Regions from separate parts of the Paenibacillus motobuensis genome, predicted to be linked through region 2. Evidence: riboswitches for the same ligand, from Rfam matches in the RefSeq annotation. Region 2 holds a riboswitch; each other region holds the start of a gene.
The links. A riboswitch is a leader RNA that binds a small molecule or an ion and turns the genes downstream of it on or off. The one in region 2 is predicted to bind cyclic di-AMP.

Region 1 (6,440 bases), on a different contig from region 2:
CTTCTCGCTGAAATAGACCAAAGACAGAAATGCAAGGAACAAGACCATCATCGCCGAGAAAATAACCCAACCCTGCTTCTTATTGCGCGCGAATAAACCGAATGTATAAGGTAATGACGCGCTGATCACCCACATGGACCACATCTCAATTGCATTCGTCAACCCGCTTGGGTTCTCGAACGGATGGGATGAATTTGCTCCAAAGAATCCACCACCGTTCGTGCCCAAATGCTTAATGGATTCCAGCGAGGCCACCGGTCCAAGCGAGATTCGCTGTACAATCCCTTCCAGCGTGTTCACTGCCGTGGTAGGCCGCAAGGTCTGCGGAACCTGAAGCGCGACCAGTAGCAGCGTCACGATCAGAGAAGCAGGCAGAAGAATACGGACAATCGCCTTCACAAAATCCTCAAAGAAATTCCCCAGCCGTTGGCCTCTTCCTGTAATTCCGCGGATAAAAGCGATGGCGGCGCATAGACCTGTAGCAGCTGATGTGAACATCATCATTGTGATTACAGCCATTTGCGAGAAATAGCTAAGCCCTGTCTCCCCGCTATAATGCTGCAGATTCGTGTTGGTCATGAAGCTAATTACCGTATTGAATGCCAGCGTCGGCTCCATGCTGCCGCTTCCTTCGGGATTCCATGGGAACCACTGCTGCAGGCTGAGAAGCAGAAAACTGATTGTCATCAACACCACATTCGTTGCCAGCAAGCTGATCACATATTTCTTCCAATCCATCGCTTCGCGCCGCCTATAGCCGGCTATGTTGAAAATAAACCGCTCCATTGCTCCGAAAATGCGATCACTACGATTAGGTACATTAGAGAAAACATGATATATATAAGTACCGACCGGCTTCACCAGCAGCAATATTACGCCGATCACAATGAACATTTGTAAATAATCCATAATACACTCACCCCATCTGGAATCCTACTTATTGTTTTTAAGCTCTGGCTTATCGCTCAAGCTTTGCTGCAAGCAGAAATCCAACCTCTCCGCTTACGGAATGGATGACATAAGAAGCTCCTAGCCCTTTGTAAATCATGCGCGGATTTCTATTCGGAGTAATAATGAAAATCTGATCACGCGTCCATCTCCGACAGATTTGCAAATAGCGACAGGTTAATGTCATACTCAGTTCAAAAATATAACAGCGTCCGATCGGAAACGGCGGGACGATCCAGCTCTGCTCGTCATCCGTCTTGATACGCAGTACATGTCTTACGCCCAGTTTATGAAGGACTTCTTCCTCCTTCTTGTTGTTCACCATGACCGCGAAATTACGCTTCGCCGCCATCAGCAGCAAAATAAACTTCAGTCCAACCGGATTCGGTGCTGCTACTAGAACAAACTCTTCCTCCACTTGAGAACACCCTCCTTGAATTTGCAGAGGACAACACAAAAGAAGCCGCAGGAAAGATAGTAACCTTTCCCGCGGCTTAATGAGTGGTCTTAGACCCACTACCCGACCTTGGTGGTTGCCTCTTCCTAGACGCTTACGAGGTTAGCTGACGGATTCGGGCGCGGAAGTCGCCCTACCTTGGAAAATACGTTTATCCTCCAAGCGATTCACCCCATGGAACTAAGGTTTAGAAGCCCGCAGATCGGGCATCACTCAGTACCGTTGGTTCCCCCGCTGCTGTCATATCCACGACAGCATTCAGCGAATTTTGATTGATGTTGTATTGTATTTCAGTTCATTTTTCAAAAAAGAGCATAAAAAACCACAGAGGCAAACGGTCCTCTGTGGCCGAATTCGTTGCGGCGCGCAGTCACCTTTCCTCTCTCATACCCACGCTGACGAAGTTAGCTGACGGATTCGGGCGGTGAGAGTCGCCCTACCTGAGAAGAGTCCATGGTCTCTTTCTCAGGATTCACCCCTGTCCGAATGGGCCTGTGTTGGCTCTCACACCAGCCCTGGCCATTCAGACGATGAGCAAGCTGCGTTGATCATCACACAGCAAGCTCTTGTTGGTTCCTCCGTTCTCTGGAACATCCCAGAGATTAAGCGATCGGAATTGGATAATATTGATTATGGATTGAATCATACCGCTGCAAGGTTTGACTGTAAAGCCAACTTCCCGGCAAAAAAAGCGATTAATTTAAAGGAATATGAAAATATACCGCTTACATTGATATGGCTCTCTCTAATTTTCGCTATAGCTCATTTCTACTCTTGATTTTAAATTCTTTTATAAGGATCCTGCCGGGGAAACTGTTGAAATCGCAGCTGCCAACGCGATAAAATTTTACTCATGTCTCTCCTTCGCTATAATAGAGTTAGTTCATCATTTTGCCAAAAGGAGCGATATTTATGAAAATAACGTATCTCGGACATTCATGCGTATATTTAGATACTGGCGATTGCCGTTTGATCATTGACCCGTTCTTGACCGGTAATCCTAAAGCAGCTGCTGTGGCTGAAGATATCGATGTCGATTATATCCTACTTACCCATGGGCACTCGGATCATATCGGGGATGCTGAGGTGATCGCCAGAAGAACTGGAGCCTCCATCGTAGCTATCGTTGAACTGGCGGGCTTCTTTGAGCAGAAAGGGCTTAAGGCGACAGGAATGAACCTGGGAGGTTCGTACAACTTCCCGTTCGGCAAGCTGACCTTCACTCCGGCTCTCCACAGTTCTTCCGTTGAAGTGAACGGAACGAATGTCTACCTGGGGGTTGCCGCAGGCATTGTACTCAATATCAACGGTTTCACGGTATATCATTGTGGCGATACCGCACTATTCAGCGATATAAAGCTCATCGGAAGCAAGCATAAGATCGATCTCGCTTTTATCCCGATCGGAGATTTCTTCACCATGGGACCGGAAGACGCTCTGCTCGCCGCCGAATGGATCGGCGCCAAGCACGTGGTCCCGGTTCACTACGATACATTTGGCATCATCAAACAGGACGGAACACAATTCGCCCACCAATTGCAAAAGCTTGGCATATCCGGCCATGCCCTTCTGCCAGGCGAAAGCCTCGATAAAGCGCAGTTGGAGCGTTAATTGGCCTATCTCGTCTAACTTCATCGACCGCTCTATTTATTCCATTAGCTCAGTTGCTAGAGCATCCGGCTCATAACCGCCCGCACCGACCACCCAAAGCTGGCCCAAACAAAAATAGCTGCTTATCAGCAGCTATTTGCTATTTTTATTTCTAACGAAACTACAGATCGTTATTTGCTCCAAAAAAGCGGGAAATTATTTTTAACGAAACACCATATCGTTATTTGGGCGAAATCCTGGCAAAAAGGTATGATTCGTATTCAATAGCGATACCCAGTTTTGTTAAAAATCTCAGCGGCCAAAATTGGAGCCAATAACGATACCACGTTTCGTTAGAATCTCCAAAATAGCAGAATCACGCAATCAGGCCCATGTTGCCTTCCTGGATCAAATCGAGAAATACCATACACCGGCCGACATAACGTCGTGCGATACTTACAACAAGACGTGGATTCGCTTCCGCAATCGGCGTTTCGCTTCTGCATCACCTTGTTCTCCCCTTTATGCCAGCTCAATTTTTCATTAGCGCTCCCTTGAACAGACAGGCACAGAGGTACTTGCTAATCCAAAGCTAGTCCAAAAGTTCCTTCCCTTTTGTCTCGGTGCCCAGCCAGAGGACGGCAATCGCGCCGATCAGTACGGTGACGAAGAACAGCCAGAAGATCGAGCTGATCGGTACTTCTCGGGCTACGAGCCAGCCAACCAGGAACGGAGCGATCACCCCGCCAACCCGGCCGAAGGAAGCAGCGAAGCCAACACCTGTCGATCGGACCTTCGTCGGATACAGCTCAGGCGTATAGGCATACATGCCTCCCCACGCCCCCAAGTTAAAGAAGGACAAGCAGATTCCCGAGGCAATCAGCATCCCTTCCGTCGTAGCGCTCCCGAACCAGGCCGCGCTTGCAGCAGTAAGTACCAGGTACAAGACTAATACGAATTTCCGACCGAACTTCTCTATGAAGTAGGCAGCTGTGAAATAACCCGGCAATTGAGCCAGTGTCATAATCAACACGTATTCAAAGCTCTTGACGAGACTGAAGCCCTTCAGGACCATGACCGAAGGCAGCCACAGGAACATTCCATAATACGAGAAGACTACAGTAAACCATAGGATCCAGAGCATGATCGTCGAGCGTCGATGAGGAGCTGACCATACAGATTGCAGCTTCTCTCTTACTGAAAATCTCTGTCTCATTGTATCAGATTGCGCGACAAACCGCGGTGGGTCCTCAATGGATCGACGTAAATATAGGGCGTACACGACCGGTAAACCACTAATGACAAAAGCCGTCCGCCATCCGTAATCCGGGATTACAAAATATGCGATCAGCGCTGACAGAATCCAGCCGATGGCCCAGAAGCTCTCAAGCAGAACTACAGCCCGCCCCCGATCCTTGGCTGGAACAGATTCCGAGACCAATGTGGATGCTACGGGCAACTCGCCGCCAAGCCCAAAGCCCGCAATAAAGCGAAGCACGCACAGTATGGCAAATCCAGTAGCAGCGGCGGACAAACCGCTCGCCACAGCGAAGATGACCAGTGTCCAGAGCAGAACGGCTTTACGGCCGAATTTGTCGGCCATTAGACCAGCCAAAGCGGCTCCGAACACCATTCCGATCGAGTTAATACTTGTAAACAAGCCTGTTTGCTGCGGGGTCAGTCCCCAGTCCGCCGCCAAAGCAGCGGCGATAAACGATATAATCCCAACATCCATCGCGTCGAACATCCAACTGAAGCCGGCGCTAAATAGCAGCTTCCTCGTCTTCGGCTTCGCCGCTATATTCGTTGCACTCATTGTGCCACCCCATTCTCCACTCATATCTCTAATTTATATTTATATTTTACATGCGGTTATGCCGTCATGCTGCGGTCACGCTTAATCATATTCCGGTTTCTGAACCAGAAGATGACGGTAAGGGCGACCAGAAAAATAATATAACTGAATATTAGCTTGCGAAGATCTGAATCTGGAAATACGACCGATGCGCTTAATATTCCATACAACCATATCCCGGACAGATTGCCGACCATATTTGACCATGTATACGATGATAGCTTCATATTAGATATAGCCGACATGAACGAGATCAAATTGTTAGGCATAATCGGCAGGGTACGCAGAAATATTACTGCCCATACACCATACCGTTCCAGGCCTCTTTGCCATTTCTCATATTTTTGCAGCTTATGCAGCCATTTGCGGTTGAACCAGTCAGCGAATAAATAGCCGCATAGTAAATATATGATCATCCCGGCTGCCGTTCCGGCAATCCAGCTGGCGATAAGTCCATCCGCGATCCCCAACACGGAGATATGCAGCATGACGATAGTCGCAAACGGGAATATGCCGATCGTTCCTTGTAGAAGCGCCAGCGGAATCGTAATGATTAGTATAGAAAAACCGCCTAGCTGTGTGGCATCAATCAGCCAACTCGTCCATTGTTCTATCCATTCATTCAAGCGATTTCTTCTCCATTCTCGACTCTTCGGGCCAAGAAGCGTAATAATATTACTCTACGGTGAGAATTCTCTTATGGCCCAAAGCTCGATTAGTGTTCAATTCTTCTTCCTAAAATAACAAGATCACGCTCGATCCCATCCATGTTGGCAACACGCGGCAGGTAAGCCCACTGCTCGAACCTAAACTTCCCTAACAGGGAGAGGCTCGGCTGGTTATGAGCAAATACAAAACCAAGCAGCGTATTAACCGAAATTTGCGGACAGAAATCGATCGCCCGCTTAAGCAGCAAACTGCCTAGGCCCTTACCGCGACATTCTGCTGAAATATAGACGCTGATCTCCGCTGTCGCCAGATAAGCTGGACGACCATAGAAAGATTGGAAGCTAAGCCATGCGACGATTCTTCCCCCATCCTTGAGCACCCATAGCGGTCTAAAGTCTGGGGCATGTTCTTCAAACCATGATAGACGGCTAGCTACAGTGATCGGCTCCAAATCAGCTGTGACCATCCGTCCAGCAATCGTCTCATTATAAATTTCTACAATACGGTCCAGGTCTTCAAGGACCGCATCTTCAATTGCATATTGTTCATGCATCTGAGTTCGTCTCCTAGTTCTGCAAGTCTTGCTGTAATCAACCTTGTATCGTCTTCTTGAACTGTTTAATGATACCGAAGTGCATCCCTTCGTGGTACAGACTGAAGCTCAGCAAAGATCCGATGCGATCCATCGTGAAGCCTGAGCTAGTCGTGAAAGGCTGTATCGTAGGTTCATTCAAGCGCCCAGTCAATAGTTTTCTGATCTCTAACGGCTGCTCGCCTGCGATTCGACACACCTCCGTGAAATCAGGCCCTTGACCCGTCCATTCCAGCGGCGATGTACCGTTAGCGAACCATTTCGGATATTGTTCCGGAAGTCCCGATGGAAGTCCTGCCAGAAGAAAGGCAAAGCGGTCCTGTACGAAG
Region 2 (6,440 bases):
AAGCTTCGAAGCTGCTTAATTTGTCTCAGCCTGCCTTATCGAGGAAAATCGCCAAGCTAGAGGAAGAATGGGGAGTCGCCCTGTTCAACCGTAATGGCAAGAAGCTTGAGTTGACCCGCGTTGGCCACGAGGCCTATCTCTATGCCCTGGAGCAGCGGCAGCGCCATCAGAACTTCCTGCAGTCCGTCTCACGATTCAAAGCGGCCAATCGCAGCACCGTAACCCTCGGCGCCAGCCTCACGACGTTGCAGACGACACTGCCTCCTCTTGTCACCGCACTGATGAACAACTTTCCAGACATGGAGGTCAAGCTGCTCACTGGCAAAACCCATGAGATTGTCTCCTACGTTAGGGAGAAAAAGGTCGATATCGGCGTCATCGCCTCCTCCATCAGCGAGTCTGGCTTAAAATGCATTCCGCTCTTCCAGGATCACCTTGAGCTAGTCGTCCCGCGTGGACACGAGCTTGCGGATGGCATCCCTGTGGCAATGGGCGATCTCAACGACCGCTCGATGATCATTTTCTCTAAGGGCACCTGGTATCGTAAGCTGATCGATGAGGTGTTCGTACGCTATGGCATTATCCCTGACGTCAGGATGGAGATTGACTCCTTCGAAGCGATCGTACGTCTTCTGCCAACCTGTAAATCTGCTACACTACTTCCAAAATCCTATTTGCGCAAGCAACTCCTGAAAGACAATGATCTCGTTACCTTGCCAATGAAGGAGCTGGAGCAGACGCGCCGGGAGACTTGTCTGATCTACGGCAGCAAGACCAATCTAAGCAGTGAAATCAAAGAATGGGTGAACGATATCCGCAGCCATTTGATCCAAGTTCTTACTATCTAATATGTAAAAAAAAGCAGCGTGCCTGTCTTACTGGCGCGCCGCTTCCTTGCTTACTTCAAGCCCCAGCTTCCGGGCTGCCCAACCCGTCGTGCTGGCTTGAACTATAATCGTCAGCATAATAGCCATAAAGGCAATAGCTGAAATAATCTGGGCATTAGCGACGCCCATCCCTACAATCATGCCTGATAACGCCGCGGGAATAACTCCCGTCTCCCGTACCCAGCACATGAAGAGCAGTTCCTGCCATGTCCACTTTGCTTTACGATCTGGCCAGGCGCAGATCAATACCGTTAACGGCCGGGCCACGAACATCAATATTAAGACAGCAGCTAGACTCTGCCAGAAGTAGTGTCCCAGCGTAGTGAAATTCACTTGACTGCCTAGAAGGATAAAAATAAGCATCCGCATCATTAAAGTAATGTTGTCGGAGACTGCCCCGATCTCTGAACGCTTCTCCTCCATATTCAGATTGAATATGTCCGCATTACCCCATATAACTCCAGCTACGAAAGTAGCCATAAATCCACTAAAACCAAGCAAATCCGCAATCAAATAGCTGGCCAGTGCACATACTATCATAACAAGAGTCGTATATTCACTTAAAATCCCGTGCTTTATATGTCCCGTAAAATACGATAGAAAACCGGCTATAACAAGACCAACAGCAATGCCGCCAAAGGCTGTCTTCACGAAATCCCAGCCCATCATGCCAATGTTCAATTCGCCGCCGCTGGTGACCGCCACCAGAAAGGCAAAGGTCAGAATTGAGCCGGTAGCATCATTAAAAGCCGATTCGCTCTCCACGGTCTCCCGGACCCTCTTCTTGATGTTCACCTGCCTGAATACCGGAATAATGGATGCCGGGTCCGTAGAAGCGATCACCGCACCTGCCAGGAAAGAGAACACCCAACTGACCCCAAATAAATAATGAACACCTACACCGACTACCCCCATCGTAATTAGCACTCCCAATACACTTAACAACGATAGGCTGATCCATATCTCCTTTAGCCCACTAAGCCTTAAGTTGCGTCCCCCGTCAAACAGAATCAAGACCGAGCCAACCGTCAGAATGATCTGATTGATCAGCGAGCCACTCGCTTCATGGATCCAGCCGAGGCCCGGACCTAGCAGCATCCCTGTTGCAATATAGACTGCTACATCCGGGAGCTTGAGGATAGAAGCTATTTTCCCTGAAATCATGCCCACGGTAATAACAAATAAAATCAAAATAAGTAAGTGCCTAATAGCCTCTGTAGCCGCAGATTCCATCTATTATCACATCCCAGGGATAGATTAGGAAATATTCTCGTTAACCATCATTTCGAACTCTTCAACATTCTCATTGGAGCCGATAATGACCATAATGTCTCCGGTTTTCAATTGATCCATCGCTGTCGGCGCAACGATTACACCATTCTCGCGATGAATGGCCACAATCGTGCAGCCAAAGCGAGCTCGTGGATGAAGCTCTCCTACATTTTTACCGTTAAGGCATTCAGGAACGTTCATCTCCACGATGCTGTAATTTTTAGACAATTGGATATAATCAAGCAAATTCGGCGTCACCAATTGGTGTGCTACCCGGATACCCATATCCCGCTCCGGAGAAATGACTCGATCCACGCCCAGCTTCTCCAGTGCCCTACCATGTAGTACAGAGATCGCCTTGGCTACCACCGTCGGCAAACCAAGATCTTTAAGCAGAATTGCCGCCAGTATGCTCATCTGAATATCATTGCCGATCGCTACGATCCCGCAGTCGAAGTTACGTACTCCAAGCGATTTGAGAACCTCTTCATCCGTTGCATCAGCAACGACGGCGTGGGTCAGCTTATCGCTCCATTCATTTACAATTTCCTCATCCCGGTCGATCCCCAATACCTCATAACCGAGATCCATCAGTTCCAGTGCCAAACTAGATCCGAAACGCCCCAGTCCGATCACTACAAACTGCTGTGTTTTCATGCTTATCCTTCCCCTTATCCAATAATAATTTTACCTTCCGGATGTCTATATAATTCTTTGCCCTTCTTCGGCCCAAGCGCATATGCCATTGTTAGTGGCCCTAGCCGTCCGGCAAACATCGTGAAGCTGATAATAAATTTACCTATCACTGTTAATTTACCCGTTAATCCCACGGTCAAGCCAACCGTGCCAAAAGCCGAAGTCGTCTCGAAAAGGATGCTCAGGAAGCTTGCACTCTCGGTCGTCGATAGTACCATCGATACCGCGATGACGAGGAACAAGGATAACATCGTCAGCGTGACCGCTTTGAAGATACGGTCCTGAGTCAGACGATAGCGGAACAGCACAAGATCAGACCGCCCGCGAATCATCGAGATTACAGCGCCGACCAGAATCATGAAGGTCGTTGTCTTAATCCCGCCCCCGGTAGAGCTCGGAGAAGCACCAATAAACATAAGGATGACCATGAAGAATTGAGTTGCCTGCCTTAGCGAACCCAGGTCGACCGTATTTGCCCCCGCCGTCCGCGGTGTTACCGACTGGAAGAAGGAAGCCCATATCTTTTCTCCCCCGCTAAGGCTTGAGAATGTACCCGGATTCGTAAACTCAAATACGTAAATCACCAAGGCCCCGATCAAAATAAGCGAAGCCGTCATCGTCAATACCACTTTGGAATGAAGCGATAGCTTCCGGTGCTTACGGAAGTCAACAAGATCCGATAACACGATGAATCCAAGGCCCCCGGATACGATCAGGAACATCGTCACCAGGTTAACAATCGGATCGCCTACGTAGCGGGTAAGGCTCTGATAGTGACCGAACAAGTCAAAACCGGCATTATTAAACATGGATACTCCATGGAATATTCCAAAATATAACGCACGTCCAAACGGCATATCAAAGGACCAGCGAATCGTATAGATTAATGCGGCGCTGCTCTCAATGACCAGGGAATAGATCAGAACCTTGCGAATCAAGCGGACGATCCCTTCCATCGTGTTCTGGTTCATCGCCTCTTGCAGCAAGAGACGATCCTTAAGCGATATTCTGCGCTTGAATACGAGCGAGAATAGGGTAGCCACGGTCATAAATCCGAGACCGCCGGTCTGAATCAGCAGCATAATCACGACCTGGCCGAACGTAGAATAATATGTCCCGGTATCCACGACGACCAATCCCGTCACACAGGTTGCCGAAGTTGCGGTAAACAGCGCATCAACGAATGGTAAAGACTCCCCTGTTGTACTTGAGATCGGCAGCATTAACAGCAGCGCTCCGACGAGAATAATGGCTGCGAAGCCCAATACTAAAATCTGTGGCGGGGAAAACCTGAACCATTTTACCCACATGCTTAACTGCAACTTAATCACTCCATCCTTTTTGTAGCAAAGAAAAAAAGCACTGGAAATCCAATGCTTTTTGATTGGTCCCTGCTCAAAGGCCTACGAGGTTAGCTGACGGATTCGGACATGAACGGTTGCCCTATTCGCTTGGATCCTTGGAATATCCAGAAATTCAGCGAAACTCACCCCTAAAAATCGGTTCCCCCGTTTTCGTAAAGAAATTCGGCCATTTATATATTTTATTGTTTCATTGTTTTCATTTCATTTTCGTCAAATGGATTATAAGCCTTATCGGCGTGTAATCACAAAGTTTCTTTTGGATTAAATAACTCTAAAAAGGCGTAAAAGGCGTGAAACTATGATTATGATACTCCATTATCTGAGCCATGCGAGACCTTACCAGAGATATTGCAGATTTTCGTGAACTATATCCCGATTGGCGAACCTAAGGTCCCCTATGTTATCTTTAATTGAATGTGTTTTCTAAGAATTACGCTCAATGTCACCCCCGCTTCTAACTCACTTGGTTACGACAAGCGGACTCATTGAACAATTCCTTGTTTAGAAAAAAGTGTTAAAGGAGCTGTAAAAATGCAAACTTCCAAGAACTCACCTGGGATCTTGCTCAAACCTAAAGCACTCTGGATACTTGCTGCGATTGGATTGGTCCTCTTCATTGTCCTGCAGCTTTGGCTGCCTTCCTTGAACGAGCCGGAGCAACAATTAAGCAAGACCATCAGCAAAGAGCAAGCCAGGCAGGCCGCCGCTTCATTCGCTCAGACGGAGCTTGGCATCAACGGTAATTTTCAGAATGCTCACGTTACATACGATACCAAGCCTGAACTGTTCGGATATTTGACGAAGGAAAATTTAGTCGGCAAATATTCTAAATCCTATGGCAAACAATTTCCTTATGACGTCTTCCATGTTGTCTTTACAGAACCAGATGACATATTAAGCCTCTTAAGCATCGACGTTAATATGCAAGAGGGCAATGTCGTTGCCTTTGAGAAGGTCATCTCGACAAGTAATGCCACCAAGCAGGCTTTAATCGACTACGGTCGCGAGAATACACTGTCTCTGGTGGCCCGGGAAGGCGATATCAGCCTGGCGGATAAAGAGCAGTTAGTCCGACCTTACCTGAAGACTTTAGGAGTGAGTGAAGCCGATCTGAAGCTTGCTACCGTCGAAGGGCAATACGGCTTACTGTATGAATTGCCAAATTACGAGATCGGACAGTCACGGGCCCAGATACAATTTCATTTCGAATATGGCGCGGTAGCTTCAATGGAGACGAAGTTCACCGTTCCGAATTCCTACAACGATTATCTTAGCGGTCAGAAGACGCTCGCCTACATCCTTACCTTTGCAGGCTATGGGCTGCTCACCTTCGTTCTGGCTATTCTGGCGATCGTGTACAGCATAGTGACAAGAGCCTACACCTCTTTTAAGCGTGGTCTCTTCCTAGCTTCTCTTTATTTTGTCCTAAGTATGGTCGGAGCAATCAACATGCTGCCCTATTTACAAAAAGATAGTCTGAGCAGCTCCATACTCATCTTAAGCTTTGTTATTCAGGGCGTAGTAACCCTACTGCTGTCCGGCTCCATCTATGTATCGCTAGTGGGTGGCGATGCGCTCTGGAGACAGAAGGGGCGGATCCTTTGGCCAAGAGCCAAAGAGCCCGGTTATGGACGCCACGTGCTGACAGCGATGACGAATGGGTATGCCTGGGCGCTGATTTTGCTCGGGGTACAGTCCATTATTTTCCTGGCTCTCGAGAATACAATTCATACCTGGTCGACGACAGATGCCTCCCAATCGACTTACAACATGCTTCTGCCGCTGCTATTCCCGCTGCTGGCCTGGGTAGCAGGTATCGGAGAGGAGGCCGTATACCGATTGTTCGGGATCGCTATGCTGAAGAAGATGTTCCGCAGTACATTCGTAGCAAGCTTGATTACTTCACTGATCTGGGCCTTCGGTCATACCCTGTATCCAATATATCCAGTCATCTCGCGGCCCATTGAACTCATGTTCATTGGCTTGCTGTTCAGCTTCGTGTTTCTGCGCTATGGATTTATTACCGCCGTCTTCTCCCACGTCATCTTCGATACGATTCTGATGTCAATCAGTCTGATGGTCATGGGCGGAGGACTGAATATTGCTGCCGGGTTATTCTATCTGGTACTGCCGGCCATTGTCGGTTATCTGATCTACCGTTTCAATCCAGCGTATAAGGAACGTCCGATTTCGCCAACAAAAAAAGAGGAGCCGTTTATTC
Region 3 (6,440 bases), on a different contig from region 2:
ATCAACACGCGGGCAGGGGAACTGGCAAAATTGGCTCCTGCCTGCAGCAAGGCCTCAAAATGCGACTGACAAGCTCCCGCCACGATCGTCAGTGTATCGAAGTTACGCTCATATTCGCGCGCTATACGCACAGCCTCTACAAAATGCTTGGAATTTTTGTAACTGGTCAAGTTGTACAGGTCTCTTGATGGAGGGTTTTTCAGTACCCCATCATGTCCTGTCAGCACGACAATGTCCGGGTTCACGGTTGGCAGCAGTCGGTACAGCACGTTAGGCATAGCAGACTCATTTACATAATAGCCGTTCACAGGCACTCTAAGCTTCTCGTAGAGATCAAGACTCTTCTGTAAGTATCTCTCATCCCCATCCAAATGCAGCACCTTTCCAGGCACCTCAAAATAAGCCTGCTCCTGAGCCGCAGGTGACCACTGCTGGACCGCAACCTGATTGCGCTCCGCCAGCTGCTGGCGGTCCTGACGCAGCCGCTGCAGCGATTCGGTCGCCTTGATCCGCGCACGTTCTGTCTTCTCTCCAGGTGAACCTGGGTCCACCTCTAACAAATCCGTCAGTGGCGCATCGGCCAGAAGACGAAATTCTGTTCCCTTTATGATGGCCACGCTCCGCTCAATTCTCTCCACTCGGAAGGTAACATCCCCTCCATAGGATTTGCGGACGACCAAGTCTCCCAATTTCGTCACAATCCATCACCTCTACCCCATCGTATGGGCGGATAAAGGGATTGGTTACAGCTAAGCTTCGTTCAATCCGAATTGCGCTAGCACATTGCTCAGCTTGGCAAATTCAAGAAGATCCAGCGTCTCCGCCCGTCTTGACGGGGCGATGCTGGCCTCTTCCAGCAGAGCCTCCAGACGCTCCCTGCCCTCCTTCGGGAAGAAACGGCTCTTTAGATTGTTCGAGATCGTCTTGCGTCTCTGTGCAAAAGAAGCTTGTACCACCTCAAAGAAGAACGCTTCGTCCTCAACTTGAACCGGAGGCTGCTTGCGCACCTTAAGACGGATCACTGCGGACTCTACATTCGGCTGTGGGATAAACACGCTGTGAGGCACTGTACAGACCAGCTCAGGCTCGCTGTAATATTGCACTGCAATACTCAAGCTGCCGTATTCCTTCCCTCCTGGAGAAGCGGCCATTCGCTCAGCCACCTCCTTCTGAATCATGACTACGATGTTCTCCAAAGGCAGCTTCTCTTCCAGCAACTTCATCAGGATAGGTGTGGTAACATAGTAAGGCAGATTGGCCACTACGCTGACGCCACTCACATCGCTGAATTGCTGAGCGAACAACTCCTTCAGATCTAGCTTCAACACGTCGCCATGGACCACCTGCACATGAGGGAACGGCTCCAGCACCTCTCCAAGGATCGGCAACAGCCGTTGGTCGATCTCAACTGCGGTCACTTTGCTGGCTTCCTCAGCGAGCTTCTCAGTAAGCGCCCCGATACCAGGGCCGACCTCTAGCGCTCCCTTCGTCTTGTCCAGTCCAGCCGCTGCTACAATTTTGTTAAGAATATTTTGGTCAATCAGAAAGTTCTGACCCAGGCTCTTTTTAAACGAGAAGCCATGACGTTGGATAATCTCCTTCGTTCGGCGTGGAGTTGCTATATCTTCTCTTATCGTCATTAATGAATTACCCCTTCATCCTCCAATTGTGCCAGTGCAGCCGCGAACTCCTCCCGGCTGATCTTAAAGACCACTAGCCGCTTATACAGCTGTTTGCCATTGCAATAACCGATCCCGAGCAACTCGCCAAGCTTACGTCTTCTTGCAGCCGCCTGTGGGTGAATAATGAGCCCTGCATCGATTAAGTCTTCCCAATCGATTAGAGGGTCCATTCCCTCGGTCTCGCTGCGTACTCGGCTCAGAGCCTCTCGGATCGCCTCTGGCGACGCATTCTCGACACCGATATCTCCCCGCTTGGTCGCATCGGCCTCCCGCAGGAAGGCGTGCTTGCAGCCTGGCACACGCTGAGCAACGATCTTGCGAATCCTCTCTCCGGCATGATCCGGATCTGTAAATATAATAACCCCGCGTCGCTCTTGGGCAAGCGCTATTTTGCGCAGTGTTCTCTCATTGATGGCTGAACCGCCCGTCTCAATCGTATCGGCCTCTACGGCACGCTTAATCGCCACAGTATCGTCCCGGCCTTCCACCACAATGATCTCTTTGATCATATACGGTCTTCCCTTCCATATAGCGGTTGTTCCTCTTATAAACATATCCCTGAAAATTATACGCTTTAATAAGCAAAACAAAAAGAAGAGGATATACTCCTCTTCTTATCCACTGTCTTATTCATCATCCTAATAGAGGTTGCTCAAAAAGTCCACTTTTTGAACCCCCACTAGTAATTATCCTATTTCGGTATATCCATTCAACTCTGCAGCGAACTAGTTGAGCTCCGGCTTGGTCGGGCCGATGACATAAACTGTCCGTCCCTTCTTGCGGCCGAATTGATTTGCTGTTTTGAGCGAATCGAAATATACGTCCATTTTGTTGCCTTTAATAGCGCCGCCGGTATCTTCCGCTTTGCGGAATCCGAGGCCCTCAATGTACACCCACCAGCCTAACGGAACGACATTCTTATCGACAGCGATCGTTCTTCCCTCTTTAACCCGGGTTCCTGTAGCTGTCTTCGTGCCAATTCCATCCTCTTCTGCAGAGTAGGCAGTCAAGGTTACGTTCTTGAGTACTTTTTTATATTTGAACGAGACTCCGCCCTTCTTAGTCAATCCGCTGATGCTCACCTGATCCGAGGAGCGGGAAATGCTAGCGGACATCACAGCAGTCTTCGGCTTCGTGCCTACGGCAATGACCTTAGGAGTGGCCTTCTTAACGACCTCTTTGCCAAGCCAACGCTTCGACACGAATTTGCCATCCTCATACACCTTCTCAACATTGTGCACGACTAGGCCCTGGCTGCCTTCCTGTACGACCTTGGTTTCACCCTTCAGCAGTTGATCATCACTTGTCTTGACGACATTGAATGGTACGGTCTCTTGTTGTTGAATATTATGTTTCTTAACACGAACGATATTAATAACCATGTTCGCTGAAATGGTCTGATTCAAGTCTGGAGAAACTTTGTCCTCCTGATTCACATCTACGCCTAGTTCCTGAATAGCATCCTCTACTTTGGACTTCGTGGTGAAGGTCAGCTTATGAGTGCCATCCACGCTGATGCTGACGGGAACGGCCCGAACAATCTCAATCCGGTCCCCATCTTCTATTGCGCTCGACAACGATTTGGAAACTTCATCGCCCGGCTGCAATATGATGGATTGTTCATCGAGCACTTTGTTGACCAAGGAATGTCTGGTTGTGATTGACTCTGTCTTTCCATCGACAACTAAATATATTTTTTTACTGTTCTGTGTGTAGAACCAAATCAGGATGATGGTGATTACTGCAATGGCCAGAACTCCAACAAGCAAAACCTGACGCAGATGTTCTTGCTTCCATCGCATTGCGTAAGACATGCTGGATGAGCGTGATTCATGGGTATCCTGGTTACGGAAAAATCCCATATCTTCCGTCCTCCTTACATAGTCCCGCCGTCTAGATCGACATATCATGCAATTGACGTGACTACAGATCGATTTTACGAAATGCCATAAAGCGCACTTCGCATTCCTGTCCCAGTCCTCTCGGCATTAGCCACCCCCTGTAAACAACAGTATGATGACCCTACTAAGTTTATTCAAAACAAAAGAAGCCTAAAGAAAGAGTTAGAGGAACTCTGTTCGTGGCTTCCTGAATAATCAATGATGTGTAGATGCACGAGTTGTTGCCTCTCTGGATACGCCTACGAGGTTAGCTGTCGGGTTAGGACGTAGAGAGTCGCCCTTTCTCAGTTCATTCGCTCATGGCGCAATGACCTCGAATTCACCCCATAGACCCTTACAAAGAAATCCTTCACGACATGATCATTCATAATCTCATGAATTGCCGTGATCGGTTCCCCCGTTCTCCATACTCGGAGATTCAGCGAGACTGGTTATGGAACTTCGGTAATCTTTGGCAAAATAAAGTTTGTGAGAATCGCCAAATCGATTACTGAAGAAATTCTATCTTGTTTCGATACATGTTGTAAAGGACGAATCAACAACGTTTATTTTAATAATTGGTTAAAAAAATGTAATAAACAGAGTTTTAATTGTTAAAATGCATTAATCTTTCTCGTTTACTCATTTTTTCATCACTTTTTCTCAATAATTCAGCGAATACCAAATCGTTCCATTGCATTCTTGGTCGTTAGGCTGGATAATTCTTCCAAAGAAATCCCTTTTAATTCCGCTGCCGCCTCGGCGACTAGACGAACGTAACCCGACTCATTTCTCTTCCCACGATATGGGTGTGGAGTTAAATATGGGGAGTCCGTCTCGATCAATAATCGGTCCATTGGAACCTTCGCGATGACCTCCTTCGGCTGCTTGGCATTTTTGAACGTAATCGGCCCGCCAAATGACAAATGAAATCCCATATTTAGACACATTTTGGCAATTTCCCAGCTACCTGAGAAGGAATGCATAACACCGCCAACTTCATTTGCCTTCTCTTCCTGCAAAATTCGCACAATATCCTCATGTGCATCGCGATTATGAATCGAAATCGGCATCCCTAGACTCCTAGCAAGTCCGATCTGATCGCGCAGAACCTTATGCTGCACATCTTTGGGTGACGTATCCCAATAATAATCCAGCCCGATCTCACCAATCGCAACGACCTTCTCATGCTTGCACAATTCGGCAATCCAATCGAGGTCCCCATCCTGCATCGTAATCGCATCTTGTGGATGCCAGCCTACGGCCGCATAGATAAAGTCATATTGCTCCGCCAATTTCATCGTCGTCGGAATCGTCTCCCGATTAAAGCCAATGTTGATCATCCGCGTAACTCCCTGTTCCAGAGCCCGCTGAATGACCTCCTCACGATCCTCGTCGAACTGCGGAGCATCCAAATGGGTATGTGTATCAATAAGCATCAATGTAAATTGCGCCTCCCAGTTAGTAAATTTGTTAGTTATTGTTGACTCCATTCTGGCATAATTCGAGAATTTTAATGCTGGTCTACGAATATCTCAGCAATCTCATGCGGCAATTCGTCAATAATTGTACGAACTTTATCATCTGGAAAATACAAATGGAATTTCCCGCGTTGCAGACCACTGATCGATCTGACAATATCTGATACTTCAGAAATTTCACGCAAGCGTTCTTGACGGTCCAGAAGCAAGATCTGCTTCTCTCGCCCCTCCCCATCCGGACGAAACACATCATACGGCAGATCCGTTGGAAAATCAATTTCCAAATCGTATTCCGGATTAAGCCCTGCCTTATCAAAAGCAGCTCTAATCTCTTCAATCGTCTCCATATCCAAAGAGTCCATCTCTACATATTTATACAGCTTACGATCGATGAACCGGGAGCATAGTTCTCCAAGCAGCTCATCTGTCTCCTTCCTCCACTGCATGAAGGCCGTCTGAATCAACGCTTCATCTAATTGAAGATAGTCCTGTACCGTCATGGTGCGATTAAATAATGAAGGCAATGGTTCCGGCAGGAACTTGAAGCGATGGCCTTGCTCATATAGCTCCTTCGCTCTTTTGAAAATCTGCCTTAAAATGATCTCTGAGCTCCGTGTAACCGGATGGAAATAAATCTGCCAGTACATCTGATACCTGGACATTAAATAATCTTCCACCGCATGCATACCCGAATCCTTGACGACAATTCTTCCTTTATAGGGTCTAAGCATCCGTAGAATCCGGTCCATATCTATCGTTCCATAATTAACGCCGGTAAAATAAGCATCTCGCAGCAAATAGTCCATACGATCGGCATCCAGTGGGCTGGAGACAAGATTAACAACTATAGGTTGTTCATAATCCTTGCGGATCACCGCCGCTACTTTATCAGGGAAATCATCCCCCATCCGGCGCAGCACCGATCTGACCTCTGTATCACCGAGCAGAATACGGCATGTCCAATCCTCATGATGCATCTGGAAGGCCTGCTCTACAGAATGAGAGAATGGACCATGGCCCAAATCATGCAATAATGCAGCACATAAAGCTACCATTCCCTCTTCCCGAGGCCAGTCCGCATAATTGGCACGCTCAAATTGAGAAATAATTCGCCGGGTAATTTCATAGACTCCTAAAGAATGGGAGAATCGACTGTGCTCAGCACCATGGAATGTTAAATAAGAAGTTCCAAGCTGACGGATCCGGCGCAAACGCTGAAATTCCGAAGTATTAATGAGCGACCAAATAATTTCATCCTGCACATGAACATAATTGTGAACTGGATCCTTGAACACTTTCTCTTCCCGAAGCTGACGATACATGTAAATCCCTCCTTAACCGTAATTTGAAAAAAAACTTTGTAAGGCGATTTGACGAAAGTTTAGCTAATGTCGACA

Region 1: linked by a shared signal. The riboswitch ahead of ABD014_RS12660 (hypothetical protein) and the one ahead of ABD014_RS15440 (TrkH family potassium uptake protein) in region 2 are both predicted to bind cyclic di-AMP.
Region 3: linked by a shared signal. The riboswitch ahead of ABD014_RS22390 (resuscitation-promoting factor) and the one ahead of ABD014_RS15440 (TrkH family potassium uptake protein) in region 2 are both predicted to bind cyclic di-AMP.

Annotation. Positions count from the first base shown of each region.
Region 1 is NZ_BAAACX010000009.1:432,148-438,587, forward strand. It holds gene kdpA (potassium-transporting ATPase subunit KdpA) at 1-909, opposite strand, end outside; gene ABD014_RS12660 (hypothetical protein) at 959-1,366, opposite strand; cyclic di-AMP (ydaO/yuaA leader) riboswitch at 1,482-1,679, opposite strand; cyclic di-AMP (ydaO/yuaA leader) riboswitch at 1,784-2,024, opposite strand; gene ABD014_RS12665 (metal-dependent hydrolase) at 2,318-3,016, shown strand; partial or broken gene ABD014_RS12670 (sigma factor) at 3,378-3,517, opposite strand; gene ABD014_RS12675 (MFS transporter) at 3,588-4,811, opposite strand; gene ABD014_RS12680 (TVP38/TMEM64 family protein) at 4,868-5,476, opposite strand; gene ABD014_RS12685 (GNAT family N-acetyltransferase) at 5,566-6,072, opposite strand; gene ABD014_RS12690 (DinB family protein) at 6,110-6,440, opposite strand, start outside.
Region 2 is NZ_BAAACX010000013.1:151,889-158,328, forward strand. It holds gene ABD014_RS15425 (LysR family transcriptional regulator) at 1-848, shown strand, start outside; gene ABD014_RS15430 (cation:proton antiporter) at 876-2,120, opposite strand; gene ABD014_RS15435 (potassium channel family protein) at 2,145-2,816, opposite strand; gene ABD014_RS15440 (TrkH family potassium uptake protein) at 2,831-4,165, opposite strand; cyclic di-AMP (ydaO/yuaA leader) riboswitch at 4,241-4,397, opposite strand; gene ABD014_RS15445 (CPBP family intramembrane glutamic endopeptidase) at 4,751-6,440, shown strand, end outside; gene uvrC (excinuclease ABC subunit UvrC) at 6,435-6,440, opposite strand, start outside.
Region 3 is NZ_BAAACX010000025.1:50,349-56,788, forward strand. It holds gene yabG (sporulation peptidase YabG) at 1-698, opposite strand, end outside; gene rsmA (16S rRNA (adenine(1518)-N(6)/adenine(1519)-N(6))-dimethyltransferase RsmA) at 750-1,640, opposite strand; gene rnmV (ribonuclease M5) at 1,640-2,191, opposite strand; gene ABD014_RS22390 (resuscitation-promoting factor) at 2,408-3,544, opposite strand; cyclic di-AMP (ydaO/yuaA leader) riboswitch at 3,804-4,017, opposite strand; gene ABD014_RS22395 (TatD family hydrolase) at 4,234-5,001, opposite strand; gene ABD014_RS22400 (HD domain-containing protein) at 5,076-6,365, opposite strand.